DNA from 4 places in the Ensifer sp. Root423 genome. Region 4 is predicted to be linked to each of the others. Evidence: predicted binding sites of a transcription regulator. Region 4 holds the regulator's gene; each other region holds the start of a gene.
What was found. Region 4 encodes PhoB, which activates phosphate uptake and scavenging genes when phosphate is short. Its sites were predicted from a motif close to TGTCATNNANCTGTCAT; they were not measured.
Positions count from the first base shown of each region.

Region 1: the regulator PhoB is predicted to act here: its motif matches at 3,389-3,405, upstream of ASD01_RS29690 (PhoX family protein).
Region 2: the regulator PhoB is predicted to act here: its motif matches at 3,633-3,649, upstream of ASD01_RS09455 (DUF1045 domain-containing protein).
Region 3: the regulator PhoB is predicted to act here: its motif matches at 4,782-4,798, upstream of ASD01_RS00770 (BtaA family protein).

Region 1 covers NZ_LMEG01000045.1:215,016-222,524, forward strand. The annotation lists gene ASD01_RS29680 (HD domain-containing protein) at 1-399, opposite strand, end outside; gene ASD01_RS29685 (DUF2339 domain-containing protein) at 406-3,285, opposite strand; gene ASD01_RS29690 (PhoX family protein) at 3,481-5,493, shown strand; gene ASD01_RS29695 (PaaI family thioesterase) at 5,674-6,183, opposite strand; gene recO (DNA repair protein RecO) at 6,200-6,946, opposite strand; gene ASD01_RS29705 (L,D-transpeptidase) at 7,161-7,509, shown strand, end outside.
Region 2 covers NZ_LMEG01000007.1:17,801-25,309, forward strand. The annotation lists gene ASD01_RS09435 (trimethylamine methyltransferase family protein) at 1-1,009, opposite strand, end outside; gene mnmD (tRNA (5-methylaminomethyl-2-thiouridine)(34)-methyltransferase MnmD) at 1,176-1,892, opposite strand; gene ASD01_RS09445 (NAD(P)/FAD-dependent oxidoreductase) at 1,932-3,074, shown strand; gene ASD01_RS09450 (PRC-barrel domain-containing protein) at 3,133-3,522, opposite strand; gene ASD01_RS09455 (DUF1045 domain-containing protein) at 3,748-4,551, shown strand; gene ASD01_RS09460 (NUDIX domain-containing protein) at 4,548-5,009, opposite strand; gene puuE (allantoinase PuuE) at 5,203-6,132, shown strand; gene uraD (2-oxo-4-hydroxy-4-carboxy-5-ureidoimidazoline decarboxylase) at 6,132-6,635, shown strand; gene ASD01_RS09475 (ureidoglycolate lyase) at 6,732-7,229, shown strand; gene uraH (hydroxyisourate hydrolase) at 7,288-7,509, shown strand, end outside.
Region 3 covers NZ_LMEG01000001.1:154,175-161,683, forward strand. The annotation lists gene ASD01_RS00750 (DMT family transporter) at 1-115, opposite strand, end outside; gene ASD01_RS00755 (lytic murein transglycosylase) at 410-1,639, opposite strand; gene ASD01_RS00760 (glycoside hydrolase family 25 protein) at 1,781-2,572, opposite strand; gene ASD01_RS00765 (class I SAM-dependent methyltransferase) at 2,812-3,447, opposite strand; gene ASD01_RS00770 (BtaA family protein) at 3,484-4,734, opposite strand; gene ASD01_RS00775 (EAL domain-containing protein) at 4,913-6,472, shown strand; gene ASD01_RS00780 (serine hydrolase domain-containing protein) at 6,602-7,509, shown strand, end outside.
Region 4 covers NZ_LMEG01000012.1:200,295-207,803, reverse strand. The annotation lists gene ASD01_RS13630 (aspartate aminotransferase family protein) at 1-592, opposite strand, end outside; gene ASD01_RS13625 (GcrA family cell cycle regulator) at 1,014-1,535, shown strand; gene phoB (phosphate regulon transcriptional regulator PhoB) at 1,605-2,288, opposite strand; gene phoU (phosphate signaling complex protein PhoU) at 2,491-3,204, opposite strand; gene pstB (phosphate ABC transporter ATP-binding protein PstB) at 3,255-4,070, opposite strand; gene pstA (phosphate ABC transporter permease PstA) at 4,084-5,406, opposite strand; gene pstC (phosphate ABC transporter permease subunit PstC) at 5,403-6,887, opposite strand; gene ASD01_RS13595 (substrate-binding domain-containing protein) at 6,982-7,509, opposite strand, start outside.

The DNA of each region.
Region 1 (7,509 bases), on a different contig from region 4:
ATCGGCATCCTGAAGGATCTTCGCCTCCAGGGTTTCCGGCGGGATGTTCGCCGAGAAGCTGTGCGTCAGGATGGCGTGCGCCACCGCGGCAATCTCATCCGTGCCCCAACCGAGATCTTTCAGAATGCCCGTCGCCTTTTCGGCCGCCAGTCGTGATGCCTGCGTGCGCAGGGGCGAGTTCTTCTCGACCGAGACGCAGTCATGCAGCAGCACCGCGGCGGCGAGCAAACGCGCCTCACTGCCCTCCTCCGCCTGGATGCGGGCGGCATTCTTCCAGACACGGATCAGATGTGCGGCATCGTGCGAGCCGTCATCGGCGGCGAAGGCATGCGGCAGCAACGCCGCCGCAAGTTCCTCATGCGGCGCGAAGGCGGCCGCGAGTTTCGAAATCTCTGTCATGATGTCCTATTGCTGTTCGGCAGGCTTTGCCGGCGCCGTCGGTGCAGCGCCAACGCCGGACAAGATCTTCTGGTAGAAGAGCCCTATCCCGATCAATACCCCGCCAAGGCCGATGAAGGACAGAGCCCGCAGGAAACCTTCGAGGTTGGACATGTCGATCAGGAACACCTTCAGCACGGCAACGAAGACCAGAACGGCCGACGCGATGCGGATGCTCTTGGCATGGAAGCGCGAGCCGAGCACCAGCAGCAGCACGCCGAGCAGCAGCCAGACGACCGAATAGGTGTAGGTCTCGCCCTGCAGAAAGCCCTTCCAGTCCGCAATGTTTTCCCCCTGCCAGACACGGCGCACCGTGAGGCTTGCCCAGGCGAAAGCAAGCACCGCGCCGCTGACCGCAAGTGCCATGACATAGGGCAAGGGCCGCTTGTCGCGTGCATACCAGGCGAGCCCCGCATAGCCGAGCCCCGGTAACAGATAACCGATCAACAGCAGGTCGAAGAACGGGATACGCCCCAGCAGTTCGCCGCTGAAATAGGGGTTGAGGCCGAGGAGATGCGCCGAAAGCACCGACAGCATCGAGAGCACGCCGAGGCCCATGCCGCCGTAGCGGAAGACCGGGCTCGGTGATTTCATGTCGAGGCTCATGAAGATCGCCGAGGCGCCGATTGCCAGCAGCGTGTAGATCGACTGCTCGCCGAGGGTCGGCACCGCGCTGTCGAGCACGCCGCCGTTCATCGCATGGCGCACCAGGATCGCGAGCGTCAACAGCACGAAAAGGCTGGCAAGCGCCTGCAGCAGGTTGCGCACCCGCGTGCCTGGCCAGGATCTCAGGAAATAGGCGGAGCCCGCAAGCAGCACGGCGGGAATGCCGTAGCCCGGCAGCAGCGCATTGAAGACGGGCGTGGTGCCGAGATTGCCGGCACCGACGATCGTCGGCTCCCAGGCGATGCGCCCGAGTACGACGACGGCAGCTGCACCAGTCATCCACGGCAGGATCGGCCAGGTGCGGATCCGCGTGGCGAGCGCATAGGCCGTTCCAAGCACGGCGATCGCAAGCGTCGTGACCAGCCCGTCCGTCCAGGCGTGGAGGGCAAACACGAGAAAGGTGAAGGAGCCGGCCACCAGCAAGCCGGCCGCCGTATCGCGCGCCATCGCCTCGCTTTCGCGGCGGTAGAGCCAGTCCGCAAGCGCCAACAGCGCCGCCCCGGCGACGAGTGAGAACAGGCCGTGCGGCAGGTCGAAGGAATAGTTGCCGGTCATCAGGAACGACATCGCGACGAGCGCGACCGGAACGACCGCGGCGATGCCCGCCCAGAGTGTCGAATATTGCGGATGGGCGACGAGCCGGCGCGACAGCACGAAACCGCCGAGTGCGACGAACAGCGTCGCAAGCAGCATTGCGGTGATCATCGCGGTGCGCCCGGGCAGGACGACTGCCGGAAGAGCGTCGGCCAGCGAGGGATCGAGATAGGCGAGCACGCCGCTCAGCGCCGTCAGGCTCCAGACGCCAGCAACAGCGCCGACCGCTGAAAGCACGGCGGGATAGACTGCCGTTGTCCGCCAGGCGCCCAACGCCGCCAGCGCCGCAACGACAACTGCAAACTCCGCCACCGGAAAGCGGACCGCATAGACTGCCGGGCTGATGAGGAGGAGCGCAAGCATGGTGACGACGATCGCGGCCGAAATGGAGATTGCCGCGTGCGGTGGAACGAACAGGCGTTCCCATGGCCCGACGACGGCCCGGGGTCGGGTTGTCGCTTCGGTCGGCTCCAGCATTTCGGACCCTTCAGTCGCATCACGCACTTCGCGCGCTTCTGCCACTGGCTCCCGTTCGATGGCGGCAGGCCAGATAAGTCCGATGCCGGCGATCATCACAAGTAGGACGAAAGCGACCGGCCGTGCTTCGAAGGGCGATGCCGCAGCGACATAGGCAAGGCCCCAGAGCCCTATGCCAACATTGGCAAGCGTCGGCACTACGGTCCATCGGCGCAGCCGCGATGCAAGCAGGGTCGCGAGCCAAACGATCGCGAGGAAGCCGAAAAGAACCCAGGGGCGCGGTTCGTTGCTCGAAACCAGCGCCGGCGTGATCAGCGAGGCAAGCAGGCCGAGGCCAGCGAGCGCCTGCCCATGCAGCAGCGACAGACCAACAGTGGCGAGCGAAATCGCCGCCAGGAGAACGAAGGCCGTGCCCGTGCCGATATAGTCGTAGATGCCATAGGCGGCATAGGCGACCCCGAAGAGGGTGACGGCACCGGCCGCCGTCAGGATGCCGGGGATCATGGCGTTCTGGAATTCGTTGGCGATCACGGGCACCGCGCGCCGACGGATGACCTCGCCCGCCGCCATCAGCAGGAGGCCGAACAAGGCAGCAAGCGTCAGGCGAACCGCCGGGCTCAACAGCCCGGCATCGATTGAATACTTGACCATGAAGACGCCGCCGAGCGCCAACGCGATGCCGCCAACCCAGACGGCCCAACGGGCGCCGAGGCGACTTTCCAGGCTTTCGGTCTGACGGGGTACGGTTGCGACCGGCTGCGGTGCTTCCGTGCTGGCAGCGATCGTCTCCTCGCCCTCGATTTTGGCCGCGGCTCCTTCCGCATCGCCGAAAATCCGCGCGCCCTCGCGCGCACTGGCCGAGAAGGCGGCAGCGGCATCGTCCAGCGTCTCTGGCTCCGGCGTCTCCGACATGGCCGGCAACTCGTCCGCAGCCGCAAACGCCTCGGTCGCCGTTTCAGCCGGGGCGCCTCCGCCCGGAGCGGCCCTCAGCGCCACGACCTCCGCCTTGAGGGCGGCGAGTTCGGCACCAAGACGCTCGGTCGTCCTTCGGTTGCCGAGATAGGCGGACAGGGCCAGAATAAAGGCAGCTAAAGCAATAAGTTCGAACATACTTTCCCCTGGCAGTCGCAATCGCCGGCGCGCGCAACCATACAGACTTTTATGCAAGCGCCAAATCTATAGACGGCCGAGCGCTGTAATCTCTTCACGGAAATGTCGCAGAACTGTCATGGGGCAGCTGGTACAGGCGGATGAACACCGCTGCCTTGCGCGGTGGTTTCCATCGTTCAACCAGGAGACCCGATCATGGACAAGCATCTCGGCCAGACGGAAGAGACCGAATTCAAGACGCTGACGGAACGCAGGGAAGAGCTGGAAGACGTCGGCCACAACTGTTCCGCCAATCCGACAATGGGCGACATCATCCACCGCCGCTTCTCGCGCCGGTCGTTCATCGGCGGCTCGCTGGCAGTTGCCGCGATCTCGACCACCGTCAGCCCGCTCGCTCTCCTGACCGCCGAAGAGGCACGCGCCGAGGACGGTTCGCGCTTCGACTTTACCGAGATCGAAGCCGGCGTCGACGAAAAGCACCAGGTCGCCGAAGGTTACGATGCCGACGTCCTGCTTCGCTGGGGCGACAAGATCTTCGCCGACAGCCCGGAGTTCGACCCGAAGAACCAGACGGCCGCTGCCCAGGAAAAGCTGTTCGGCTACAACAACGACTATGTTGGCTTCATCCCGCTCGACGGCAGCGCCGACCACGGCCTGCTCGTCGTCAACCACGAATACACCAATGCCGAACTGATGTTCCCGGCCTTCGCCAGCGTCGTGAAGGAAAAGGTGACGAAGGACGGCAAGGAAGTCGAGGAAGAGAAGGTCGTTCTCGGCGAATACAGCAAGGAGCTGGTCGACATCGAGATGGCCGCACATGGCGGCACGATCATCGAGATCCGCAAGGTCGACGGCAAGTGGCAGCCGGTTCTCGACGGCAAGAACAACCGTCGCATCACCGTCAACACCGAGATGCAGATCACCGGCCCGGCCGCCGGTCACGACCGCCTGAAGACGCCGTCCGACCCGACCGGCAAAAAGGTGTTCGGCACGCTCAACAACTGCGCCGGCGGCGTCACCGCCTGGGGCACCTACATGATGGCCGAAGAAAACTTCAACGGCTATTTCGGCGGCGAGATTGCCGAGAACCATCCGGAATACAAGCAGCTGAAGCGGCTGGGCGCACCGGGCGGCCAGTATGAATGGGCGTCCTTCTACGACCGTTTCGACGTCTCCAAAGAGCCGAACGAAGCCAATCGCTTCGGCTGGATCGTCGAGGTCGACGCGCTTGATCCGACGTCGGTGCCGAAGAAGCGCACAGCCCTCGGCCGTTTCAAGCACGAAGGCTGCGAATCGATCGTCAACAAGGACGGCCGCGTCGTGCTCTATTCCGGCGACGACGAGCGCTACGACTATGTCTACAAGTTCGTGACCAAGGGCACTTTCAACCCTGACGATCGCGCCGCCAACATGGACCTCTTCGACGAGGGCACGCTCTATGTCGCCAAGTTCGACGAAGACGGCTCCGTCACCTGGATGCCGCTGACGCACGGCGAAGGCCCGCTGACCGAAGCCAACGGCTTTGCCTCGCAGGCGGACGTGCTGATCAACACCCGTCTTGCCTCCGACGCGCTCGGTGCCACCAAGATGGACCGTCCGGAAGACGTTCAGCCGAACCCGAAGACGGGCAAGGTCTACGTGATGCTGACCAACAACACCAAGCGCAAGGCCGAAGAAGTCGACGCGGCCAACCCGCGCGCCAAGAACGCCTTCGGCCACATCGTCGAGATCACCGAGACCGACGGCGACTTCGCGTCGCTGAAGAGCCGCTGGGACGTTCTCTTGAAGTGCGGCGATCCGAGCGTTGCCGAGGTCGGCGCTTCGTTCTCGACCGCCACCACCAAGAACGGCTGGTTCGGCATGCCCGACAATTGCGCCATCGACACCGATGGCCGCCTCTGGGTATCGACCGACGGCAACAACGAGAAGGACACCGGCCGCACCGACGGTATCTGGGCGATCGACACGGACGGCGCCGCCCGCGGCACGTCGAAGCTCTTCTTCCGCGTGCCGGTCGGCGCCGAAATGTGCGGCCCCTGCTTCAACCCGACCTCGGACACATTTTTCCTCGCCGTCCAGCACCCCGGCGACGCCGGCCTTGCAACTTACGAGACGCCGGCCACCCGCTGGCCGGACTTCCAGGACGACATGCCGGTACGCCCGGCTGTCGTCGCCGTAACGAAGCAGGGCGGCGGCCGCATCGGCTGATCAGGACTGCGATTACAAAAAGGAACGCCGCGCCATTCTGCGCGGCGTTTCTTGCTTCCGACATTGCTTGACCGACGCAATTCCGGGCGGAAAACCGCTTCGCACTTTTCCTGGAATTGCTCAGCTTGAAGTGACGCAATTCCGGACGGAAAACCGCTTCGCACTTTTCCTGGAATTGCTTTAACGCCTGAGATTGTCGATCGGGAAGATGGCGCAGGTTTCGGTGCCGTGGGCGAGCAGCTTGCCGTTGCGGTCGCGCAGCCAGGCTTCGGAGGTCGCGATGGTGCGGCCACGATGCACGATGCGCCCCTCGCAGAAGACCTCGCCCATATCGGGCAGCAGCGGCCGCACGAGGTTCACCTTGAACTCGACCGTCGTATAGGCCTCCCCAGGTTTGACGGTGGTGAAGACAGCGCAGCCGAGGGCCGAATCCATGATCGTTGCCGTCCATCCGCCATGCACTGTGCCAAGCGGATTGAGGTGTTCCTCGGTCGGCAGCCCCTTGAAGACCACCCGACCCTCCTCGACTTCGCTCAACCCGAACTTCAGCGTCTTCGACATCGGCGGCGCCGGCAGCTCGCCGCTCAAAAGATCCTGCATTGCCTTGAGACCGCCATCGCGGGCGACGCGGTCGAGCGACAGCACGCCGACGCCGGATACGGACATGCCGGGATAAAGCTCTTGGTACATCGATAACTCCTGGGAATCAGGCGGCTGAGGATTGCGCTTTCAGCGCCTTCAGCGCCGCATGGACGAAACCGTCGCGGGCGGAAGAAACGTCGAGGCCGCGCGGCTCATAGACATGGCGGTGGAGGAAGAAGGCGGTCAGGCGGAAGGCGGCGGCGAGGCTGTCGTGATCCGCAGCCCTTCGCGCTTCGGCCGAAAGGAAGTCCGGCAACGCCAACATGCGGTCGGCATAACGCTCTCCGGCCTCCCGGCAGACCGCCCTGCCCGATTTCGGCGAGACGTAAACGAGCTCGGTGCGGGCGCCCGTCGCCACGCATTCCGTGAGATCGAGCCCGAAGCCGAGGTCGTTGAGGACTGCGAGTTCGAAACGGACGAACAATTCGCCGGCGTCGGCGGGATCGGCCAGATGGTCGACGATGACGGCCAGCGCCTCATAGAGATGCGGATGCGGGTCGCGCTCGGGAAGCAGCCTAAGGAGAGCGCCGAGCGCCTGGATACCATAGACCGAGGTTGCCGTTTCCATCAGCCGGGCGGCCCGCAGCTCCACCGGTTCGATCCGGAATTCGCCCATGTGCTCGTCGAGCCGGGCGCGCCAGGTGACCTCCACCGAGTTGCCCGGCTGCAGCACCGGCTGCATCGTGCGCGAACGCCCCGAGCGCACCATGCCGAGATGCCGGCCGTGGGTTTCGCTCATGACCTCGACGATGGCCGAGCTTTCGCCGTGCCGCCGGATCCCGAGAATGATGGCCTGATCGCTCCATTGCATGGCTATGGCATACACCCGTGGTCGAAAGCGGATCAAGCTGTCTTGCGGAAGCAAAACACCATTGCCGACTGTAGCCTTTCGGCCACACCTAATGGTTGCCTCATTTGCGACATGCTGTCGCCGCCCCGACGCCGTCTTTGACATTAGAACGGAAGGGCGGCAAAAGCCGTGTCTCCCGCCCGAAAATGACAATCAGCAGGATCAAAACTTTATTATGTGTGTGTCCCGGAACAGCGCCGGCCGCCTGGCGCAGCTCTTCGCCCTTCTTCTCGCCACCTCGACGCTCGCAAGCTGCGTCACCACGTCGGGGCCAGCCAAGCCGAAGGGACCGGATCCATACTACGTGGCGATGTACGGCCCGCTGCCGAACGAGAAATTCCCACTGGATGCCATCGACATCAGCAAGGTCGACAAGCGCTATCTGCGCCAGCAGGTCGCCTACCAGACGCATGAGCCGCCGGGCACGATCGTGATCGATACCCAGAACCGCTTCCTCTACCTCGTGCAGGATGGCGGCATGGCGATGCGCTACGGCATCGGCGTCGGCAAGGCCGGCCTTGAGT
Region 2 (7,509 bases), on a different contig from region 4:
GCGTGCCGAAGGCGGGCGCTCCGGTCTTCATGTCGACGTTGGAGGTGAAGCCGCCATACATCACGGGTGCGCCGCGCCTGACCATCTGGGTGAAGGCGATGCCGCAGAGCGCTTCGGCGTTCTGCTGGACGAGCGCACCGGCGATCGTCACCGGCGCCATGGCGCCGGCGAGCGTGAAGGGCGTGACGACCACCACCTGGTTGCGCGAGGACATCTCGATGATGCCCTGCAGCATCGGCCCGTCGAGCCGGAGCGGCGAGGAGGTGTTGATGATGGTGAAGAGCGACGGCTCGCGCTCCATCTGCTCCATCGTGATGCCACGGCCGATGCGGGCGATCTCGATGCCGTCGGTGTTGCGCTGCTTGCCCAGCGAATAGACGTGGAACACCTTGTCGGTGAGCTTCACCATGTCGGAGAGGCAATCGAGGTGGCGCACCGAGGCATGGATGTCGACCGGCTCGACCGGATAGCCGCCGGTCGTGTGGACGATGTCATAGGACTGCGCGAGCTTCACCAGCTTTCGGTAGTCTTCCTGGTTGCCGGTGCGGCGGCCGCCGTCCCGGTCTGCGACGAACGGCGCGCTGGCGATCTGGGCGAAGACGAGATTGTTGCCGCCGATCGCGACATTGCGGGCCGGGTTGCGGGCGTGCATGGTGAAGGCCGGAGGAACAGAGGCGATCATGTCCATGATCAGGCCGCGGTCGAAGCGCACCCGGTCGGTGCCGGGCGTCAAGTCGGCGCCAGCCGCCTTCATCCGCTCGCGCGCCTCCGGCAGGATAACGTCCATGCCGATCTCTTCGAGGATCGTTAGCGATGCCTCATGCACCGATTCAAGCGCATCATCCGAAAGTACGGTGGATTTCGCCAGCGTATTGACAAGATTGAGATATTTCCCGCCGGGAGACTTGCGCACACGCTCGGCGCTGCGCCCGCCCGGGCGGCGTCGGCGCTCCAGCGGCGTCGAGGTTGCGTCGCCGGTTGCTGCATCGGGAAACTGATCGTCGTTCATGAAAGACCCACCGTGTTGCCGATGGGGAGTGTGTCGCAGATTCGAGACGGCGATGGCCCGCCATTTGCGACAGTTCAGTTCTCTTGTGGAGTAAAACGCTTGCGCTGACGCATTTCTGCAGTCGGGTGGCGCAACCGTTCAAGACAGGCCGCAATCGCGACGAGCGCTAGGGTCGGTCGCCCCGCAGCATCTCGCGTTTGCCGGCAAAACCCTTGCGCTTCTCGACGGCAAAGCCTGCGGCCTGCAAATTGCGTCGGACGAAACCGGCGGCGGCATAGGTGGCGAAGCTGCCGCCGGGCGTGGTCTTTTCGAAGACCAGCCGCATCAGTTCCTCCGACCACATGTCGGGATTGCGCGACGGCGCGAAGCCGTCGAGATACCAGGCTTCGAACGGGTCTTCCGCGCGGGCGACGCCGCCGAGTGCCGCGCCGCAGACGACCGTGAGGCTGACGCCGTCACCAAAGTCGATCTGGACATCACCATCAGGCTCGACCGGCCAGCGCGAGGCCAGCGCCTGGTGCTCCGTGTCGATCTCTGGCCAATGGCTGAGGGCGCGCGAAATCTCTTCGGCCGCCATCGGAAAGCGCTCGAAGGACACGAACTGCAGCTGGTCGCCAGCGGCCGCGGTCATCTTCCACTGGCGCCACGTCTCGCAGAAATTGAGCCCGGTACCGAAGCCGAGTTCGCCGATGCGGAAGGTGCCCGCACCGACCCAACGATCGGGCAGGCCGTTGCCCGACAGGAAGACGTGGCCGCACTCCAGCCGCCCGTCGGTGCGGCAATAAAAGTGATCGCCAAACTCCCGGGAATAGGGCATATCGCCCTCGTGCCAATCAAGGTTCTGGTGCGCCGGGGGCTCGATCGGGTCTGCGGATCCTGTCATGGCCAAGGCGATAATCCGCCGGCCGGAGAAGGTCAATCGATGAGCGAGCTTTTGGTCGTCGGCGGCGGCATCATGGGGCTGTGGGCCGCCATTTGCGCCACGCGCAGGGGCATGGCCGTGCGGGTCGCCGAGCAACAAGCGATCGGCGCAGGCGCCAGCGGTGGCCTTTTGGGCGCGCTCATGCCGCATATGCCGGATCGCTGGAACGATAAGAAACAGTTCCAATTCGACGCGCTTGTGACGCTCGAGGAAGAGATAGCGGCGCTCGAGGCGGAGACAGGGCTTTCGACCGGCTATCGGCGGACGGGTCGTTTGATCCCGCTTGCCAAGCCTCACCTGCGCGATATCGCCCTCCGGCACGAGCAGGATGCACGGAGCCATTGGCGCGCGGCCGACAGGCAGTTCCACTGGCACGTGAAGGACGACGGGCCTGAGGGCTGGCCGGGTGCTGCCGCGGCGGCGCATGGCATGGTCTTCGACACGCTCGCCGCACGGGTTTCGCCGCGTCGCATGCTTGCTGCGCTCCGCACAGCGCTCCTGCAGGCACCGAACGCCTATTTAGACGAGGGCAGGGGCGTGCGCCGGATCGAGCCGGAACGCGGCCGGGCCGAACTCGACGATGGCACCCGGATCGATTTCGAGCATTGCATCATCGCGGCCGGCGTCGGCAGTTTTCAACTGATCGACGACGTGTCGGTGCCGCTGGCGGAAACGAGCGGCACGGCTGTCAAGGGGCAGGCGGCACTGCTGCGCGCGGAGATCGATCCGGCGCTTCCGGTGATCTTTGCCGACGGCGTCTACATTATTGCCCATGACGACGGCCATGTGGCGGTCGGCAGCACCAGCGAAAACAGTTTTGCCGATCCCCTGTCGACGGACGAGCAGCTGGATGAGCTGCTTCGGCGCGCCGTAGCGCTCGCGCCGCGCCTGGCGGGTGCCGAGGTGGTGGAGCGATGGGCAGGGTTGCGCCCGAAAGCGACGGGGCGCGAGCCGATGGCAGGCCGGCATCCGGACCATCCGAACGTCTCGGTCCTGACCGGCGGGTTCAAGGTGAGCTTCGGCATCGCACACCGCCTGGCGCGTTTCGTCGTCGAAGAGATCGCCGGTTCTCCGGCGATCGATATTCCCGATTCTTTCTTCTGCCGGAATCACATAGCCGCACTTCGCGAGAAACATCTTTAGGGCCGGACATGCGAAGGGCCCCGCCCGCGGCGGGACCCGAAAGATCGAAAGTCAGGCATTACATCCAGTAGGGCGGCACGCCGTAGTAGTCGTAGACACGGCGTCCGTTTTCCGCGTTCCAGTCGTATTCTTCGGTGCCGTGATATTTCGGCGCGTTTTCGACCTGATCGCGAGTCACATCAGTGCGATAGCCGCCGAGCTTCTCGTCATAGGTCAGCTTTGCCCAAGGCAATGGATAGTGGTCTTCGCCGAGGCCGAGAAAACCGCCGAAGCCGAGCACCGCATAGGCGACGCGCCCGCTGCGCTTCTCGATGATCACGCGCTCGATCGAGCCGATGTGTTTGTCGTCGGGGCCATAGACCCTCGTGCCTTCAACCTTGTCGCTTGCGATCAGGTCGTGGGTCTCCTTGATCCGGGCGTCCTGAAGGTTCGCATTGTGATAGGTCACGCTTCTTCTCCATCCTTGTTTTCCTACCTTTTAGGAACGGGCGATGGGCCGGATGGTTCCGAAAAACGAGGGGTGACGTTCGCACCGCTGCCGCGCTCATCCCCGGCCGACTTCGTCAATCTGTCACGCAAATCACCTAAGACGCGGCCATTGGACAAGTCGGGGTGAGGGCGGAAAACCGCAGCTATTGCTCATCCTGCGCTGACGGATACCCGGAGCCAGCCGATGCGCTATGCCATTTGTTTTACGCCGCCGATGGCCGACCCGCTTTCCGCGACCGCTGCAAGCTGGCTGGGGCGCAATGTCTATTCCGGGGAACCTGCCGAGTTGCCGTCGGTCGCGGGCTTGAGCGCCGCGGATGTCGCCTATCACACGGCGGTTCCGCGACGCTTCGGCTTTCATGCGGTGATGATGTCGCCGTTCCGCCTGCATCCGGACATGACGGAACCGAAGCTTCTGAAGGCGCTGATGCATTTTGCCGGCGCCCAGACTCCGTTCGAAATCGATCGCCTGGAGGTCGCCCGCATCGGCCGATGCTTCGGGCTGATGCCGCAGGTGCCGAGCACGGCCATGCATCTGCTTGCGGCCAACGTCATCCAGGAGTTCGACGCCTTCCGCGCGCCGCTCAGCGAAGACGAGATCGAGCGCTCCGATCCGGACCGGCTGACCGCCCCACAGTTCTCCAACCTGCACCGTTGGGGCGATCCGCATGTGATGGACGAATACCGTTTCCACATGATGCTGACCGGTCCGCTTGCGCCAGACGCGATGCGGCGGCTCGAGGCGCCGCTCCGTGACCTGTTCGAGCCCTGCCTATCAAAACCGCTTTCGATCGGCAGCCTTGCGCTGTTTGTCGAGCAGGAGACGGGCGCACCCATGCGGGTGCATTCACAGCACCCGCTCGGCAAGATCTCGACGAACACGCGCGCAGAGCGGGCGAAGCGGGCCGCCGCCGACCCATCGCTGGCGCCGCAAGGCGCGGTCCGGCCGCTGCCGCTGATCGTCGCTGCGCTGATGGCGCAGCGCTAATCGGAAACGGACGCGGGCGAAGCTGCAAAGAGCAGCGCTTTCGGATAGGGCAGGCCGAGGTCCGGCATGTCCGCCGGCGCGAAGTAGCGCAGCGACTTCGTTTCGCCATCGGTGATCGGCTGCTGGGAACCGACGATCCGGCATCGATAGAGGGTAACCACATATTCGACGTGGTCGCCGTTCGGGTAGGTGTAGCGAAACGCTTCTCCGCCGAAGACGCCCAGTATCCGCTCGACCGAGACCGGATAGCCGGTTTCCTCCATGACCTCGCGGATGACCGCATCGACAGGCGTCTCGCCCGGCTCGATCGCGCCGGCCGGCAGGCTCCAGCCTTCGCCACTTGCTTTCTCCTGCAAGAGGACCCGGCCATCGGAATCGACAATGACGGCCGCCACTGACGGGCAGAGAAGCAGGCCGGGACCGACTTTTTCGCGGAGCGCTTGAATGTAGGATTTCATCTCGATGAGGGCCGTTGTCCTTGCCGATCCATTCAACGCTGTTTCGAAAAATCTCTCAACCTCGGGCTCAGCCGAATTTTTCTGGTAATTTCCGTCAGGGCCGTGGCGCTGCCGCTGCCCTGCCTCACGTCATTTCGGTATCGACAATCCGGTCGGCGGTGATACCGTTCCTAAAAATTCGAAGGGTGATTTGATGTCTGAGACTAAGTATCCGCGCGACCTCGTTGGCTACGGCCGCAATCCGCCGAAGGCAAACTGGCCGGGCGATGCGCGCATCGCCGTGCAGTTCGTGCTGAACTACGAAGAGGGCGGCGAAAGCTGCATTCTCGATGGCGACCCAGCGTCCGAGTGCCTGCTGTCGGAAATTGTCGGCGCGCAGCCCTGGGCTGGCCAGCGTAACCTCAACATGGAATCGATCTACGAATACGGTGCCCGTTCCGGCTTCTGGCGGCTGTGGCGCATGTTCACCAGCCGCAACGTCCCGCTGACCGTCTATGGCGTGACGCAGGCCATGGCGCGCAATCCGGAAGCCGTCGCTGCCATGAAGGAAGCCGGCTGGGAAATCGCCAGCCACGGTCTGCGCTGGCTGGAATACAAGGACGTGCCGGAAGAGGTCGAACGCGAGCATATCCGCGAGGTCGTCCGCCTGCACACGGAGCTCACCGGCGAGCGGCCGCTCGGCATCTACCAGGGCAAGCCTTCGGCCAATACGCTGAAGCTGGTGCTGGAGGAAGGCGGGTTCCTTTACTCCTGCGACAGCTACGCCGACGAACTGCCCTACTGGGTGCCGGGTCTTTCGGCCGACAAGCCGCACCTGATCATTCCCTATACGCTTGATGCCAACGACATGCGCTTTGCGACGCCGCAGGGCTTTAACAGCGGCGACCAGTTCTTCAGCTACCTCAAGGACACATTTGACGTGCTCTACGAGGAAGGTCGCCAGGGCGACGCCAAGATGATGAATATCGGCCTTCACTGCCGTCTCGTCGGCCGCCCGGGCCGCGCTGCTGCGCTCGCTCGCTTCATCGACTACGTCATGTCGCACGACAAGGTCTGGGTGCCGCGTCGCATTGACATCGCCAACCATTGGTACCAGCACCACAAGCCGGAAGGGGCGCTCTGATGACCGACCGTGATGCCTTCGTTGCCCGTTTCGGTGGCGTGTTCGAGCACTCGCCCTGGGTTGCCGAACGCGCCTACGACCGAGCCGCGGCGACCGGGCTGACGGCGGGCACGGTGCATTCGGCGCTCTGCCAGGCCTTTCGCACGGCGCTGCCGCGCGAGAAGATGCAGGTGCTGCGCGCGCACCCCGATCTTGCCGGCAAGCTGGCGATCGCCGGTAAGCTGACGGCGGACTCGACGGCGGAGCAGGCGTCTGCCGGCCTCGACCGGCTGACACCAGAGGAGCATGAGCGCTTCACCGCGCTCAACGACACCTACACGAAAAAATTCGGCTTCCCCTTCATCATCGCGGTGAAGGGGCTGACCAAGGGGCAAATTCTTGCCTCCTTCCAAAGCCGCATTGACAATTCGCCCGAAGAGGAATTTGAAACCGCTTGCGCACAGGTCGAGAAAATCGCCCGCCTGCGCCTGCAGTCGATGATTCCTGGAGACGAAAATGCCTGACAAAACCGTTCGATGCCTGTCCCCGCTCATGAGGAGGGCCCTCGAACTGGATCGGACATCCGCAAGCGCAAAATCGTCCTGCGAGGTCTCCGCATAATGTCGCGCCTGCTCGAAATCGAACCGCTGACACGCGAGGCCTTCGCTCCCTTCGGCACCATCATCGAAGCCGATCCGGCAACGATGCGCCACATCAACGGCGGCAACACGGAACGTTTCCACGGTCTTGCGCGTGCCGATGTCGTCGGCGACGGCGCCAATGTCATCATCAACATCTTCCGCGGCCAGCCGCGGTCTTTCCCCTATTCGGTGACGATGATGGAGCGCCACCCGCTCGGCAGCCAGAGCTTTTCGCCGCTCGACGACCGCCCATGGCTCGTCGTGGTGGCGGACGACGAGGACGGGCGCCCGGGCACGCCGCGCGTTTTCCAGGCGAACGGCCGGCAGGGCGTCAACTACGGCCGCAATATCTGGCACCACCCGCTGATGTCCGTCGGCGCCGTCAGCGATTTCCTCATCGTCGACCGCGAAGGGCCGGGTAACAATCTCGAGGAGTTCTTCTATGACGAGCCTTTCGTCATAGACAGCGCTATCTAGCAGGACGTGCGCGCGGCTTCTGACAGCATCCCGCGCCAATGTGTGAAAGAGAGAAGCCATGAGCAGCGCCGGCCGCCTGACCACCCATGTTCTCGATACCGCTCTCGGGAAACCGGCCGAGGGTCTGCGCATCGACCTCTACTGGCTGGAGGGGGAAGAGCGGCAGTTGATCCGCACCGTACATACCAACAGCGACGGCCGTGTCGACGGCCCGATGGTCGAAGGCATCGGCTTCATGGCCGGCAACTACGAGCTGGTGTTCCATGCCGGCGACTATCTG
Region 3 (7,509 bases), on a different contig from region 4:
CGACGGCAACGCGGGCGAAGAAGAACGATCCGCCCCAGATCAGGCCGAGCAGGGCAAGCAGCGCCCAGGTCCCGGCGCTCATCTGATTGCCATCGACGGTGCTTCGCGCATTCATGGTGATGCCTATCCGTGCTGATTGCGTGGTGGCGTCAGTCTCCCTCCGCCGGGTGGACGCCATGGCGCAAGCGCCTGGTTACCGCTCCCGGATCGGTTGTGCTCCGACACATGATACATAACCCGGCACGCCCGGCGGAACCACCCGGTTCTTGCGGCGATGATGAGGGCCGCATGCGTGGGGGCGAGCCGGTGGGCTCTCATCAACCGGGATCCGGTCGGTCGTTGTGGCATGAAAAAACCCCGGAGATCGATCCGATCTCCGGGGTCATGGTTTTGAAACTGCGGTTCGGGCTTAAAGCGCGTTCAGGAGTTCGAGCGTCGCCCAGCCGTCGGCCGGACGGCCGAGGCGGAGCTGCTCCTTCTGGAGTGCCGCACGGGTGCCGGAGCCGAGGATGCCGTCGATCTTGCCGACATCGTGGCCGAGCGTCTGCAGCTTGCTCTGCAGTGCCTTCATGCCGGTGTCGTCGAGGCCCGGTTCCGGATTGCCGCCTTCATAGGTCGGCGCGCCGCCGAGACGGGTCGCGAAATAGGCGGCAGATGTTGTGTAGATGAACGACTGGTTCCATTCGAGATAGACGTTGAAGTTGGGGTAGGTGAGGAAGGCCACGCCCTTGCGGCCCTGCGGCAGCACCAGCGAGGCTTCGAGGTTGCCGAAGGCGGTGTCGCCGTTGCGCGGCTTGACGCCGAGCGCGAACCAGTCGCTGGCCTTCATGCCCGGCTGCAGGCCGGTCTTTTCCCAGGGGAGTTGCTCGGGAACGCTGACTTCCTGGATTACCGGCTGGCCAGCCTTGTAGCCGAGGCTCTGGATGAACTTGGCGGCGGTCAGGATCGCGTCGGGCGAGCTCTTCTTCAGGTTCACGTGGCCGTCGCCGTCGCCATCGACGCCATAGGCGATGATGTCTTCTGGCAGCATCTGCACCTGGCCGATCTCGCCGGCCCAGGCGCCTGTCGTCGTCGCCGGGTCGAGGTCGCCATGCTGGACCATCTCGATCGCCGCGATCAGCTGCGGGCGGAACATCTCTGGACGGCGGCAGTCGTGGGACAGCGTCACCAGCGCGTCGCGGGTGTTGAAGTCGCCCTGGACGGCGCCGAAGTCGGTCTCCATCGCCCAGAAGGCGGTGATGACCGGGGCCGGCACGCCGAATTCTTTCTCAGCGCGAGCAAAGACGTCAGCATATTCCTTCATTTTCTGCTGGCCGATATCGAGGCGCGACTTGCTGACGGTGCGCTTGGAGAATTCGGTGAAGGTCTGCTTGAAGACGCCCTGGGTGCGGTCGCGGCTGAGCACCTTTTCATTGATGGCGGCACCGGCGAGCGCCCGGTCAGCGACATCGGCCGGAACGCCCTTGGCGACCGCTTCGGCCTTCACGCCCTGAAGGAAGGTTGCGAGATCGCCACCGCAGGCAACGGCCGGGGATGCCGTCTTCGCGCCTGTCGAGGCTGCGGTCTGGGCGGCGGCGGCCGAGGCGGTCAGCGCCAGAAGAGCGACGGAGGCAAGCGCGCGCCGGGCTGTGCGGGTCATCATGAAATTCCTTTCTTTGCCGTGGGGCGCCTTGCACCACCACGGGCAATCAAATCGCTGCGAAATCTGTCGTTGCTCTCTCAGAGCATTATGACCGAAAGAAGAAAATGGGTCTTCCTGCCGCACCTGTCGGCAGGAATGTCAGTTCTGCTTCGGCTGCGAGACCGCGGCGACCCAGTTCTTCCAGTTTTTCGCCGAGCCGGCGAAGACATTGATATCGGTGGCGCCGTCGATGCCGGGGATGACCCCGGTGCTGGTATATTGCCAGAACGCCCAGCGGCGCTCGACGTAGACCTCACCCGGATGCTTGGCGACCGAGCGCACCCAGAAGTGATGTTCCTTGAACTGGTCGACGAGATTGTCGCGGTGGAAGTCGACCGAGGTGTAGATGATCGGGCGCTTGCCGTAATGGGCTTCGAGCCGGTCCATGAAGCGCTTCATCTCGACGCGCACTTCGTCCGGCGTCGGGCGATGGCGGCAGGTCTTCGATTCGCCGTTCCACTCGACGTCGAGAACCGGCGGCAGGTAGACGGCGCTCTTCGGCACGTTGGCGATGAACCAATCGGCCTGGTCGTCGGCGGTCGAGCAGAAATAGTAGAAGTGATAGGGCGCATAAGGGATGCCGGCGGCCCGTGCCTTCTGCCAGTATTCGGGAAAGCGGGTATCGACCCGGTCCTTGCCTTCCGTCGCCTTGATGAAGGCGAAGGAGACGCCCGAGTTCTTCACCTTCATCCAGTCGATATCGCCATTCCATTTCGAAACGTCGATGCCGTGGATATTGTGGTGCTGCGGGGTCCGGTCGCCGAAGTTCTGCGGGTCCGTATCGTGGAAGCGCGGCGGGATCGATGCCGTCTGCATCAGGTCATAGTCGGTCGACGAGCAGCCGGAAAGAAGGGTGGCAAGCGGCAAGAGAGCCAGGAGAAGCCGGCGCATGATTTTCCTGTCTAGAGACGATCGATGATCCTGCCTCACACGATGGCTTCCTGTCGGTGATTTCCCCAGTGAGGCGTGAACCCCATTTTCACCATATCATCGTAAAAATTGAGTTAGCTCAAGCGGGAATTGCGGACGGCAGAAAAGCGCAAAAGCGCCGAAAACCAGGCGGTTTCGGCGCTTGCCGGAATGGCTGCCCTCAGGCGGGATGCAAAACCTTTGTGTAAACCGCCTGCCGTTCAGTCGGCGATCGCCACGGAAGGGCGGTGATAGACGGCGAGCCAGGCATAGCCGCGGCCGATCGTGCGCCGCTCGAGATCGGCGCCATTTTCGCGGGCTTTCTCGCGTAACACGTCGAACAGCCGCTCGCGCGGCGTCACGTGAAAGCGGTTGAGCCAGCCGTGCAGCGCCCGGCGGAAGCTCGTCGGCAGGCGTTCCTGCTGGCCGAAATCGGCAATGTGCAGCGAGCCGCCCGGATTAAGCGCTGTGATCGCCGCGTCGATCGCCTTCTGCCAGTCGGGGATCATCGACAGCGAGTAGGAGATGACGATGTGATCGAAACCCCTTTCGCCGAAGATCGCCGGATCGAAGTCCGTTGCGTCGGCGACATGCAGCGTGGCGCGCCTGTTGCCGCCACGGTTGAGCTTCGCGCCGGCCGAGGTCAACATTTCCTGGGATATGTCGAGCCCGAACAGGCGGGCCGACGGGAAACAGCGGCCGATCAGCGCCAGATTGCGGCCGGTGCCGCAGCCGACCTCAAGCACCGAGGCACCGGAGGCCGGGTTCATGTCGCGGATCAGCGTGTCGCGGCCGAAGAGGTAGTACTTCCGCGTGAGATCGTAGAAGTGCCGCTGATAGCGGTACATGTGGTCCATGCGCCGCGCGTGGGAGATCCCGGCCTGTTGCACGTCTCAGCCCTTCCTGCGGTAGATGTGGAAGCCGCCATAGATGGCGGAGCGGTCTTCGGCGCCGAGCCGTAGCGAGGTTTCGGCATCGTAGTGCCACTGGTCGAGCAGGGCCGGGGAGACACGGCCGGGCAGGATGCTGTCTTCCGCCGCCGTGCGGAAGATCACGACTGCGCCCTCATCCGCCGTGCGGGTGATCTCGGTCCAGAGGTCGTTCAGCTGCTGGTCGGTCATCCAGTCCTGCGCGTCGAGCAGGATATAGCGGTCGACCGAGCCGGCGGATTTGCCGGCGAGAAGCTCGGTGAAGCTTGCGTGATGTACCTCGACGCGCTCGGCATTGTTGCGGATCGCCTCATAGGCGCCGGCGTCGAGATAGGGCGGCAGGTCGCCTTCATGCGGCAGCGGGTAGCGGCGGCCGAAGGCCTGCCAGGCGAAGTAGTTTTCGCGCAGCGGGAAGTGACAGGTGAGCTTTTCCAGGCGATGGCGCAGAACGGCGGCGAGCGACTTTTCGGCACTCAGGCTTGCGAGCTCGTCGAACTGCTGCGGCGGAATGCCGAGGCCGAAGAGGGAGCTCTTGCGCCCGGTGATCCAGCGGATGACGGGACGATCGAAGAGAGGCGCCAGGCGCTCGTCGAAGAACTGCCGCTGTTCGCGCATGGAGCGCGCCTGGACGAAGTCCTCCGGATTGACGCCGTGCAGGCGGGCAAGCAGGTGGCTGGCTGCAATGAAGCGGCCGAGCAGACCGGTGCGGTAGATATTGCGGCCAAAGACGCCGATACGCCGGCGACCGGTCATGTCGCGGCGGGTCCAGTAGCTGCGCGTCGCTGTATCAAGCTTCGGCGCGAGGAATAGATCGAAAGCCTGGACGTTGGTCGTCGTGCCCTGGATCGCCAGGAAGCGCGTGACATCCTTGTGGCTCGGCAGATGGCGGAAGGCTGCGAGCTTCAGGCGGTTGAGCGCGATATGGTGCGGGTTGAGGTCGACGACGTCTATTTTCCGTGGGCCGGCCGACAGATAGGTCAGCATGTTGCAGCCGCCGGAGCCGATGGTGACGATCCGGCTTTCCGGGGTCAGTTGCATCGCCTCCATGTCGACGATCGGATCTTCCCAGATCTGCGGATAGACGAGGCCCGAAAAGAGCAGGCCGAACAGACGTTCCGAGAAGCCTGCGAGGGAGAGGGTCTTGTGCTGGAGCAGGGCGTTTTTCAGCTTCGGATTTTTTCTGCCAAAGCCAACGTCGGAAGCGATTTCATTCATCTCAGACGGTCATCCAGTTGAAACTTAGGCGCTTCTAAAGTGACTCGGCTACACTTTGATGACGGGCTTTCTCACAGGGCTGGGGCGGTCTCCGGAACGCAAATCTACAATTTTTCACCCATAAGAATTCATTAAACCCTGACGTGCTAGCACCGCCTTACATACGGGGGGCGTCGACATGATGTTAGGTACGTTTCTGCCGAAGCCCGAGCAGCGATTTGCGGCTGCCGGCGCGGCATTGGGGGCTCTGGTTTCTGTGGCGTGGCTTGCCAGCGGAACCGCTCTTCCCGACCAGATGGCGCCGCATTGGGACGTCCCTGCCGTTATGGCGGCCGGCGCCATGCCTTTCATCCTCGGCGGCTCCTTCTATCGCTGGCGCTACTCGCGCCGGCTTGAGCTGGAGCTGCGTGCCGCGCGGCGCGCCGAGCGTCGCCTGCGCAACGAAGTCCATCGCGACAAGCTGACTGGGCTTGCAAACCGCGCTGCGCTCGAGGCCGATATCAGCCAGGCACTCAGCGCAGAAGGTGCCGCGTTTGCGCGCAACGCCTTGCTTCTTCTCGATCTCGATCGCTTCAAGGTGATCAACGACACGCTGGGACATGACGCCGGCGACCGGTTGCTGGCTCTGTTCGGCGCCCGGCTCAGGCGTGCCTTTGCCGGCGAGGCGACGGTCTACCGCCTCGGCGGTGACGAGTTCGTGCTTGCGGCCGCGTGCGCGCCGTCTCAGGCCGATGCGGAAATGCTCGCAACGCGGGTGGAAAAGCTGTTCGAAGCGCCGTTCGATCTCGGGGAAACGCGCATCGCTTCAGGCTGCAGCATCGGCATCGCCTTCATCGAGCGGTCGGACAAATCGACATCCGACGTGTTGAAAAGGGCGGACCTGGCGCTTTACGAAGCCAAGGCGATCAGCGGCAACAGTCATGCCTTCCACTCGGAAACCCTGAGCCATGCCGTGCGGCAGCGGGCGGAAGCCGAGCGCGATCTTACGCGCGGTTTCGAGGCAGAGGAGTTCTTTCTCGCATTCCTGCCGATCCTCGGCATCGAAAGCGGCTCCATCGGTGGGTTCCAGGCGCTGCTGCGCTGGCGGCATCCGCATCTCGGCGTCATCGGCGCGGAAACGTTCGAGCCGCCGGAGCAGAGCGCGACTACGCTGGCGCTTGCCGCCTGGGCGCTTCAGTCCGCCTGCAGGCAGGCGGCCGGCTGGTCTTTCCCGAAAGGGCTGACGATTGCGCCCTTCGTCTCGCAACTGCGCGACCGCGATTTCGTCACGCACGTGGAGCGGTGCCTTTCGGATGCTGGCCTTTCGCCGGAACGCCTGACGATCGAGGTCGCCGAGGGCGTCTCGACGGACGATCTCGTCATCGTCACCGAAAACTTGCGGGGGCTGCGCGCGCTCGGCGTTCGCGTCGCGCTTGGCGGCGGCTCCGCCTCGTCGCTGCCCCTGAACCAGATCTCGGAGGTGCAGCCCGACCAGGTGACCGTCGATCTCGCCGCCGTGCGGGCCGCACATGGCAGCGAACGCAGCGTGGCGTTGCTCGCCTGCCTGATCAAGACCGGACAGGTGCTGCGGCTTTCGATCGCCGTCAGCGGTGTCGAGAAGGAGAGCGAGGCGGATTGCGCGCGGGCCTGTGGCGCTGCCGAGATCCGCGGTCCCTGGGTTTCGCCTGTTATGGCCGACGTGTCGGTGCTCGTCGGCGACGGCGAAGCGGGAGAGGCGCGCCTCTCTGCGAGTGCGTGAGCGAGAGCTCGAAGCGCTGCACTTTTTTCGACTGCTTGTGCGTTTTTCCAATATGAAAAGTTGAGGCGGCCGGGGCTTTCCCTTGCAGCAAAATGCTGGTTCTCTTTGCGCATCAGGCCGGAGGATCGCATGGGACGTTTGTTGAAGATTTCGGGTGCCGTGCTGGCGCTGATCGTCGTCGGTCTGTTCGGTTGGCTTGCGCTGGCGCCGCCGCAACTGCTGAAGGTCGGCGACGGCTATGCGGCAAAAATCGTCTGTTCCAACGTCTTCATCGCCGGACGCGATGCCCAGGCTGTGCTCGCCGACGACGTGCAGGCCCCCGGCCACCCGTTGCTCAAGCTGGTGCGCGTCGGTGTCGACAAAGAGAAACAGCTGGTGACGGCACGCATCCTCGGTTTTGCCGCACCCGGTTACGCGGCCTATCGTCCGGGTGCCGGCTGCGCCAGCCTGCCGGACGGCGATGCCGCGGCTCTGGCACCAATCGAAACGAAAACCGCCGCAGCGGCGCCCGTGCCGGGTGTGGCCTGGCCCGAAGGCGAGGGGGCCGTGATCGAGCCGACCTTGCAGAAGCTCGTCGAGGACGCTGACCTCGCCGGGCCGGGCATGCGGGCGATCGCCGTGATCCACGACGGCCAACTGGTGGCGGAAACCTATGGCCAGGGTTTCGACCGTTCGACGCCGTTGCTCGGCTGGTCGATGACCAAATCGGTGACGGCGGCGCTGATTGGCCTCAGGATTGCAGAAGGGCGCATGGACGTGTCGCAGGGCGACTTGCTGCCGGAATGGGCCGGGGACGAGCGGGCGGGCATCACGCTTGCGGACCTGATGGGGATGCAGAGCGGGCTTGCCTTTAACGAGAATTATGGCGCCGTCACCGACGTGACGCGCATGCTCTATCTGGAAAGGGACATGGCGGGTTTTGCCGCGACGCGGACGTTGGGTGCAAAGCCCGGCACGAACTTCAGCTATTCCAGCGGCACCAGCACGCTGCTGTCGCGGATCTGGATGCGCACCTTCGACGATCCGACGGCAGCGCT
Region 4 (7,509 bases):
ATTCCTTGGTCGCCGGACGGATGCCGCCCTCGCCCTGGATCGGCTCGATCAGGATCGCTGCGGTTTCCTCGGTGATCGCATTCTTGACCGCGGCGATGTCGCCGAACGGAACCTGGTAGAAGCCCGGCGCCTTCGGCCCGAAACCTTCGATGTATTTCTGCTGACCACCGGCGGCGATCGTCGCGATCGTGCGGCCGTGGAAGGCGCCTTCGAAGGTGATGACGTGGAACTTCTCCGGGTGGCCCTTGGAGAAGTGGTAACGCCGTGCCGTCTTGATGGCGCATTCCAGCGCTTCCGCGCCCGAATTGGTGAAGAAGACCTTGTCGGCAAAGGTCACCGCCGTCAGCCGGCGGCCGAGGCTTTCCTGGCCCGCAATTTCATAAAGGTTGGACAGGTGCCAGACCTTGTCGGCCTGCGCCTTCAGCGCTTCGACCAGGTGCGGGTGCGCGTGGCCGAGCGAGTTCACGGCAACGCCGGCACCGAAATCGAGATAACGCGTGCCGTCTTCGGCGATCAGCCAGGCGCCCTCTCCTCGCTCGAAACGCAACGGCGCGCGCATGTAGGTATCATAAAGCGGCGTGGTTGCAGTCATGCGAGGCTCTCCTTCACTCCAGATCGACATCGATCCCGCGCCTCACGCGGGCCGATAAAAATCAAAAATGCCGCCTTTCGGCGGCGCAGGCACTATTCCCATTTCGCGCTGCAATGTCAACAAAACCAAGCCTTGCAGCGCAACATCAAGGGTCGATTCCTGGCAGCAGAAAAATCGTCCGGGAGGGCTTGCAAAAATGCAACGCTGGCCGAGCAAGTTGGGGAAAACTACGAAATCGATTCGGCCTGATTCCCGGGACTCTTGCCACAGAGTCCAGCGGTCAGTACGTTAACATTCAATTACTAGACGCATGCGGCGGACCTAGTCACCAAAAGAGTTATCGCGTTTGCAACCCCGGGGTTTAGCCGGGGTGCGGTGAGGGATTCTGCCATCCCCAACGCTGAGAACGGAGAGTGCAGAAATGAACTGGACTGACGAGCGGGTGGAGAAACTGAAGAAGCTTTGGTCCGAGGGCCTGAGCGCAAGCCAGATCGCGGCACAGCTCGGCGGCGTCAGCCGTAACGCTGTCATCGGCAAGGTTCACCGCCTGAGCCTGCCAGGTCGCGCCAAGGCCGGCGGCAGCACCACGACGGCAGCCCGTCCGAAGCGCCCGACTTCGGCACCGCGCGCACCGAACTACGCTTCGCGCGTTTCGACCCGCCCGGTTGCACGCGCGGCCGGCGCTGTCGTTCTCAAGGAAGAAATCGAAGTCGATCTCGTTGCCGAGCAGGATTTCAGCACCCGCACCGACGTTGTCGTGCCGATGTCGCGCCGCCTCGAGCTGACCCAGCTCACCGAGCGCACCTGCAAGTGGCCGATCGGCGACCCGCTGAAGGAAGAGTTTCACTTCTGCGGCAACGATTCCCCGGAAGCCTCGCCTTACTGCACCTTCCATGCTCGGCTGGCCTACCAGCCGTCGGGGGAGCGCCGCAGGGCTCGCTAAGAAGCTGGACCGCATTGATAAAGGAAGGGGCCGATCGGCCCCTTTTTTTGTTGGCGACTTTCAGACCGCTCAGCTTTCGAGCGAATAGCCGGCGCCGCGAACGGTGCGGATGACGTCGGGCATGTTCGAGAAGTTCAGAGCCTTGCGCAGACGACCGACATGCACGTCGACGGTGCGCTCGTCGACATAGATGTCATGCCCCCAGACGCCATCCAGAAGCTGCGAGCGAGAGAAGACGCGGCCCGGCGAGGACATGAGGAACTCCAGAAGACGGAACTCGGTCGGGCCGAGGCGCACTTCGCGGCTGCGGCGATGAACGCGGTGGGTCTCGCGGTCGAGTTCGATGTCGCCGCAGCGAAGCAGCGTCGAGAGCACCTCGGGCTTTGCCCGGCGCAGCATCGCCTTGACGCGCGCCATCAGCTCCGGCGTCGAGAAGGGCTTGACCACGTAGTCGTCGGCACCCGTCGCCAGACCCCGGACGCGCTCGCTTTCCTCGCCTCGCGCCGTCAGCATGATGATCGGCAGACGTTCGGTCTCCGGACGCTGGCGCAGCCGACGGCAAAGTTCAATGCCGGAAACACCGGGCAGCATCCAGTCGAGGATAAGCAGGTCGGGCAGCCGCTCCTGAAGCCGGATCTCCGCCTCGTCGCCCCGCAGGATCGTATCGACGTCGAAGCCCTCGGCTTCCAGATTGTAACGCAGCAGAACGCTCAGCGCCTCTTCGTCTTCGACTACGGCGATTTTTGGCAACATCAGGTAACGTCTCCTTACCGCGGGCGGCCTTTGGGCTCATCGGCCCGGCCGGCGCTCAGACACTCTAAATCTGGAGCACATCCGCCGTTTTCAAAGGCGGGGCGAAAACCGCATGCTTCAGATACAGGAATTCGGGGCCGCGACCGAAGCCGCGACCGGATCAGATTTCAAAGGGCATGCATGCTTACGGCGCGCTTGGCGCTCAGTCGTTGACCGAGCCCAGCGTCGACGTGGTGTCATCCTTCGGACGCTCGCCTTCCGGCTGAGCACCCGTCGCCATGTAATAGATCGTCTCAGCGATATTGGTCGCGTGGTCGCCGATGCGCTCGATGTTCTTGGCGCAGAACAGAAGATGCGTGCAGGGCGTGATGTTGCGCGGATCTTCCATCATGTAGGTCAAGAGCTCACGGAACAGCGAGGTGTAGATCGCGTCGATCTCTTCGTCACGCTCGCGGATGCTGTTGGCCTTTTCCGGCGAGCGCGAGGCGTAGACGTCGAGCACTTCCTTGAGCTGGACGAGAGCGAGCTCTGCCAGATGCTCGAGGCCACGGGCGAGCTTGCGCGGAATGCCGGAGCCGGCGACCGCGATCACGCGCTTGGCGGTGTTCTTGCCGAGGTCGCCGACGCGTTCCAGATCGGAGGCGATGCGGATCGACCCCATGATCTCACGCAGGTCGGCGGCGACCGGCTGACGCTTGGCGATCGTGACGATCGCCTTCTCACCGATCTGGCGCTCGGCGTCGTCGAGGACGGTGTCGTCCGAGATCACCTTCTGTGCGAGAGCCAGATCGGAGTTGACCAGCGCGCGAACGGACTCGGCGACCATCTGTTCGGCGAGGCCGCCCATCTCCGAGATGCGGCGCGTCAGGTACTTCAGTTCTTCGTCATAGGCGGACATGATATGCATGGACATGATCGTCGATCCTTACGGGCGCTTTGCAGTTACTGTTGCAGCCTTATGCGGCCTCAGCCGAAGCGGCCCATGATGTAATCCTGGGTGCGCTGGTCATCCGGATTGGTGAACATCTTGTCGGTGTCGTTCTCCTCGACGAGATTGCCGAGGTGGAACATGGCGGTGCGCTGCGAAACGCGGGCGGCCTGCTGCATCGAGTGGGTCACGATGACGATCGTGAAGTTCGTGCGCAGCTCGTGGATCAGTTCCTCGACCTTGGCCGTCGCGATCGGATCGAGAGCCGAGCACGGCTCGTCCATGAGGATGACTTCCGGGCTCACGGCGACGGCACGCGCGATGCAGAGACGCTGCTGCTGACCACCGGAAAGGCCGGTGCCGGGCTCCTGCAGACGATCCTTTACCTCGTTCCACAGACCGGCCTTCTGCAGGCTGGTCTCGACCACCTCGTCAAAGTCGGCCTTGGTGCGGGCAAGTCCGTGAATCCGCGGGCCGTAGGCGACGTTGTCGTAGATCGACTTCGGGAACGGGTTCGGCTTCTGGAAGACCATGCCGACGCGGGCGCGCAGTTCGACGACGTCGATCGTCGGGTCGTAGATGTCGTCCTCGTCGAGCGTGATCTTGCCGGTGACGCGGCAGTTCTCGATCGTGTCGTTCATGCGGTTCAGCGTGCGCAGGAAGGTCGACTTGCCGCAACCCGAAGGACCGATCAGCGCCGTGACCGTGTTCTCGCGGATGTTGAGGTTGACGTCGAAAAGCGCACGCTTCTCGCCGTAATAGACCGACACATCCTTGCCGATCATCTTGTAGGGCACGGTGTTCATTTTCTGATCCAGAGCCTTCTCGACTGCTGCTTCTGACATGATGTTCATAGTAATTACCTCACTACCAGCGGCGCTCAAAGCGACGTCGCAACAGAATGGCTCCAAGGTTCATGACGACCAGGAAGATGAGAAGAATGATGATTGCGCCGGAGGTGCGCTCGACGAAGGCGCGTTCCGCCTCGTTGGCCCACATGTAGATCTGCACCGGCAGTGCCGTCGACGGTTCCATAGGCGAACCGGGAAAATCGACGACGAAGGCGACCATGCCGATCAGGAGCAGCGGCGCGGTTTCACCAAGCGCGTGGGCAAGACCGATGATGGTGCCGGTCAGGATGCCCGGCATCGCCAGCGGCAGCACGTGGTGGAAGATGGTCTGCATCTTCGACGCACCGAGACCGAGGGCCGCCGAGCGGATCGACGGCGGGACCGCCTTCAACGCCGCACGGGTGGCGATGATGATCGTCGGCAGGGTCATCAACGTCAGCACGAAGCCACCGACGACGGCTGCCGAGCGCGGCATGCCGGCGAAGTTGATGAAGACGGCGAGACCCAGGAGGCCGTAGACGATCGACGGAACGGCCGCGAGGTTGTTGATGTTGACCTCGATCAGGTCGGTCAGCCGGTTCTTCGGCGCAAACTCCTCGAGGTAGATCGAGGCGGCGACGCCGATCGGAAGCGACAGCACCAGCACGATCAGCATCATGTAGAGCGAACCGAGGGCCGCGACGCCGACGCCTGCCGCTTCGGGACGGCTGGAGGCGCCAAAGGTGAAGATGCCGGTGTTGAAGCTCTTCTTCAGGATGCCGGCGCTCGCCAGCTCGTTCATCCAGGTGACCTGCTGGTCCTTGACCTTGCGCTTGCCCTCATCGACCGAGAGATCGATCTGGCCCTTGAAGGCGGAGTCGATGTTGGCCTCGGCCAGCAGCGTGACGGGAACCGTCTTGCCGATGATCGACGGGTCCGCGGCGACCATGTCGCGCAGGAGCGTGCGGGAGCTCGCGGAAACCATGTCGGTCGCCTGCTTGACCTGCGGCCGCTTGGTGGCGTCGATGCCGAGCTGCTTGACGAGCGCGTCGCGCACCAACAGCGGATAGTTGGCGGTCATCAGCACCTTGCCGTCGGTCGCGCGTTCGCCTTTGGGGTCGATGACCTTTTCGGTGAATTCGATCGGCAGCGTAATCGTCGTCTGCTGGAATGCGGTGTAGCCGTTGGAAAAGACGGTCCACAACAGCAATGCCAGGAAGAAGAGACCGGTGCTGATCGCGGCCATGCCGTAGAAGCGGAACCGGCGTTCGGCAGCATAGCGACGCTTGATGCCGATATCGCGCTTGGCGGATGCGGGACGGGCGGAGATCCGGACGGTCGGGGAAGCGATGTCGGTCATTCGTACTGTTCCCGGTATTTGCGCACGATGTAGAGCGCGTAAATGTTGAGGCCGAGCGTGATGACGAAGAGCGTGATGCCCAGTGCGAAGGCCACCAGCGTCTGCGGCGAGGTGAACTCGAGGTCACCTGTCAGCTGGTTGACGATCTTAACGGTCACCGTCGTCATCGGCTCGAAGGGATTGATCTGCATGCGGGCCGCCACACCGGCTGCCAGCACCACGATCATGGTCTCGCCGACGGCGCGCGAGGCGGTGAGCAGCAGCGCGCCGACGATGCCCGGGAGGGCTGCCGGGAGGATGACCTTCTTGACCGTCTCCGAGCGGGTGGCGCCAAGGCCGAGCGAGCCGTCACGCAGTGCCCGCGGCACCTGGGTGATGATGTCGTCCGACAGCGACGACACGAATGGGATCAGCATGATGCCCATGACGATGCCCGCCGTCAGAACGCTCTGTGCCTGGATGAAGTTCTGGTAGTTGCCGGTCATGAGACCGTTCATCTGGGCGGAGATGTCACGCAGGAACGGGCCAACGGTCACCAGCGCAAAGAAACCGTAGACGATGGTCGGGATGCCGGCGAGCACTTCGAGCAGCGGCTTTGCGGTCGAACGCAGGCGCGGGCTTGCATATTCCGCCATGTAGATCGCCGCGAAGAGGCCGATCGGCACCGCAAACAGCATGGCGACGAAGGCGATGTAGAGCGTGCCGGCAAGAAGCGGGATGAGGCCGAACTGGCCCGAAGCGCCGCCGCTGCCGGCAGCGGCAAACCGCGGATCCCAGACCGTGCCGAAGAAGAACTCGAACGGCGAGACCATGGTGAAGAAGCGTCCGGCTTCCGACAGCATCGAGGCGACGATGCCGACCGTCGTCAGGATGGCGATGGAGGACGCGACGATCAGTGAGCCGAGAATGACCCGCTCGACCTGGTTGCGGGCGCGGAAGCGGGTCGCGACGTTGCGGATGGCGTAGACGCCGCCGGCAATCGCGATCAGCAGAACGGCGACCGTCATCAGCCAGCGGTTGGTCGCGGTCATCGCGTTGAAGTGCTTGGCGACGGTGACCATGTAGGGATCGCCTTCGCCAGCAAGGGCAACGCCCTTGGACGCGAGCGTCGCGCGAAGATTGGCGGAGCCGCTCTCAAGGGCTGCGAGTTCCTCGCCGCTCAGGCGCAGAAGGCCACCGGCAACGGATTTGACCTGACCGAGCGCGAGCTGCACGGCGGCAGGGCCCTGGCTCTGGACGGTATCCGGCAGGGCCGCGCGCGTGCTTCCGTCGATATAGACGGGAGCGGCGAACAGCCAGGTGCCGAGAACGAGTGCGGCCGGAAGCATCGCCCAGATGGCGACGTAGCTACCGTGATAGCCCGGCAGTGAATGCAGGTTGGAGAGCTTGCCGCCGGACTGCGCCAGCGAACGGGCGCGGCCTGCAAAATAAGCAATGAAACCAATAACAATAATGAGCAAAAGAAGGAGCGAAGTACTCATCCGCACGTCTCCCCGGCATCGCCCGTCATGGGTGCCGGCAAATCGAATGAAGGCATGCCCCGGCGCGAAGACATCGCGCCGGGGCTTGTCATTATCAGAGCATGTTGCCGGCAGAGAAAGCCTTGCGGATTTCTTCGCGCTCAGCGTCCGGAGCGGCAACGAGGCCGTATTCGGCGAGCGGGCTTTCCGGGCCGATCATCTGGTCGTCGAGGAAGAACTCAACATATTCCTTGAGGCCCGGGATAACGCCGAGATGTGCCTTCTTGACGTAGAAGTACAGCGGGCGGGAAACCGGGTACTCGCCGGAAGCGATCGTTTCGGTCGACGGTACGATGCCGTTGACGGTCGCGACCTTCAGCTTGTCGGCGTTGTTTTCGTAGAATGACAGGCCGAACACGCCGATGCCGTTCTTGTTGGCAGCGATACGGGCGAGCGTTTCGGTGTAGTCGCCGTCGATGTCGACAGCCAGGCCGTCCTTGCGGACTGCGACGCACTTGCTGTGCTGCTGCTTTTCATCGGCAACGGCAGCCTTGATCACGTCAACGGCGCCAGCGTTCTTGCAGCCTGCAGCGAGGATCTTCTCTTCGAAGACTTCGCGGGTGCCGTGCTTTTCGCCCGGGAT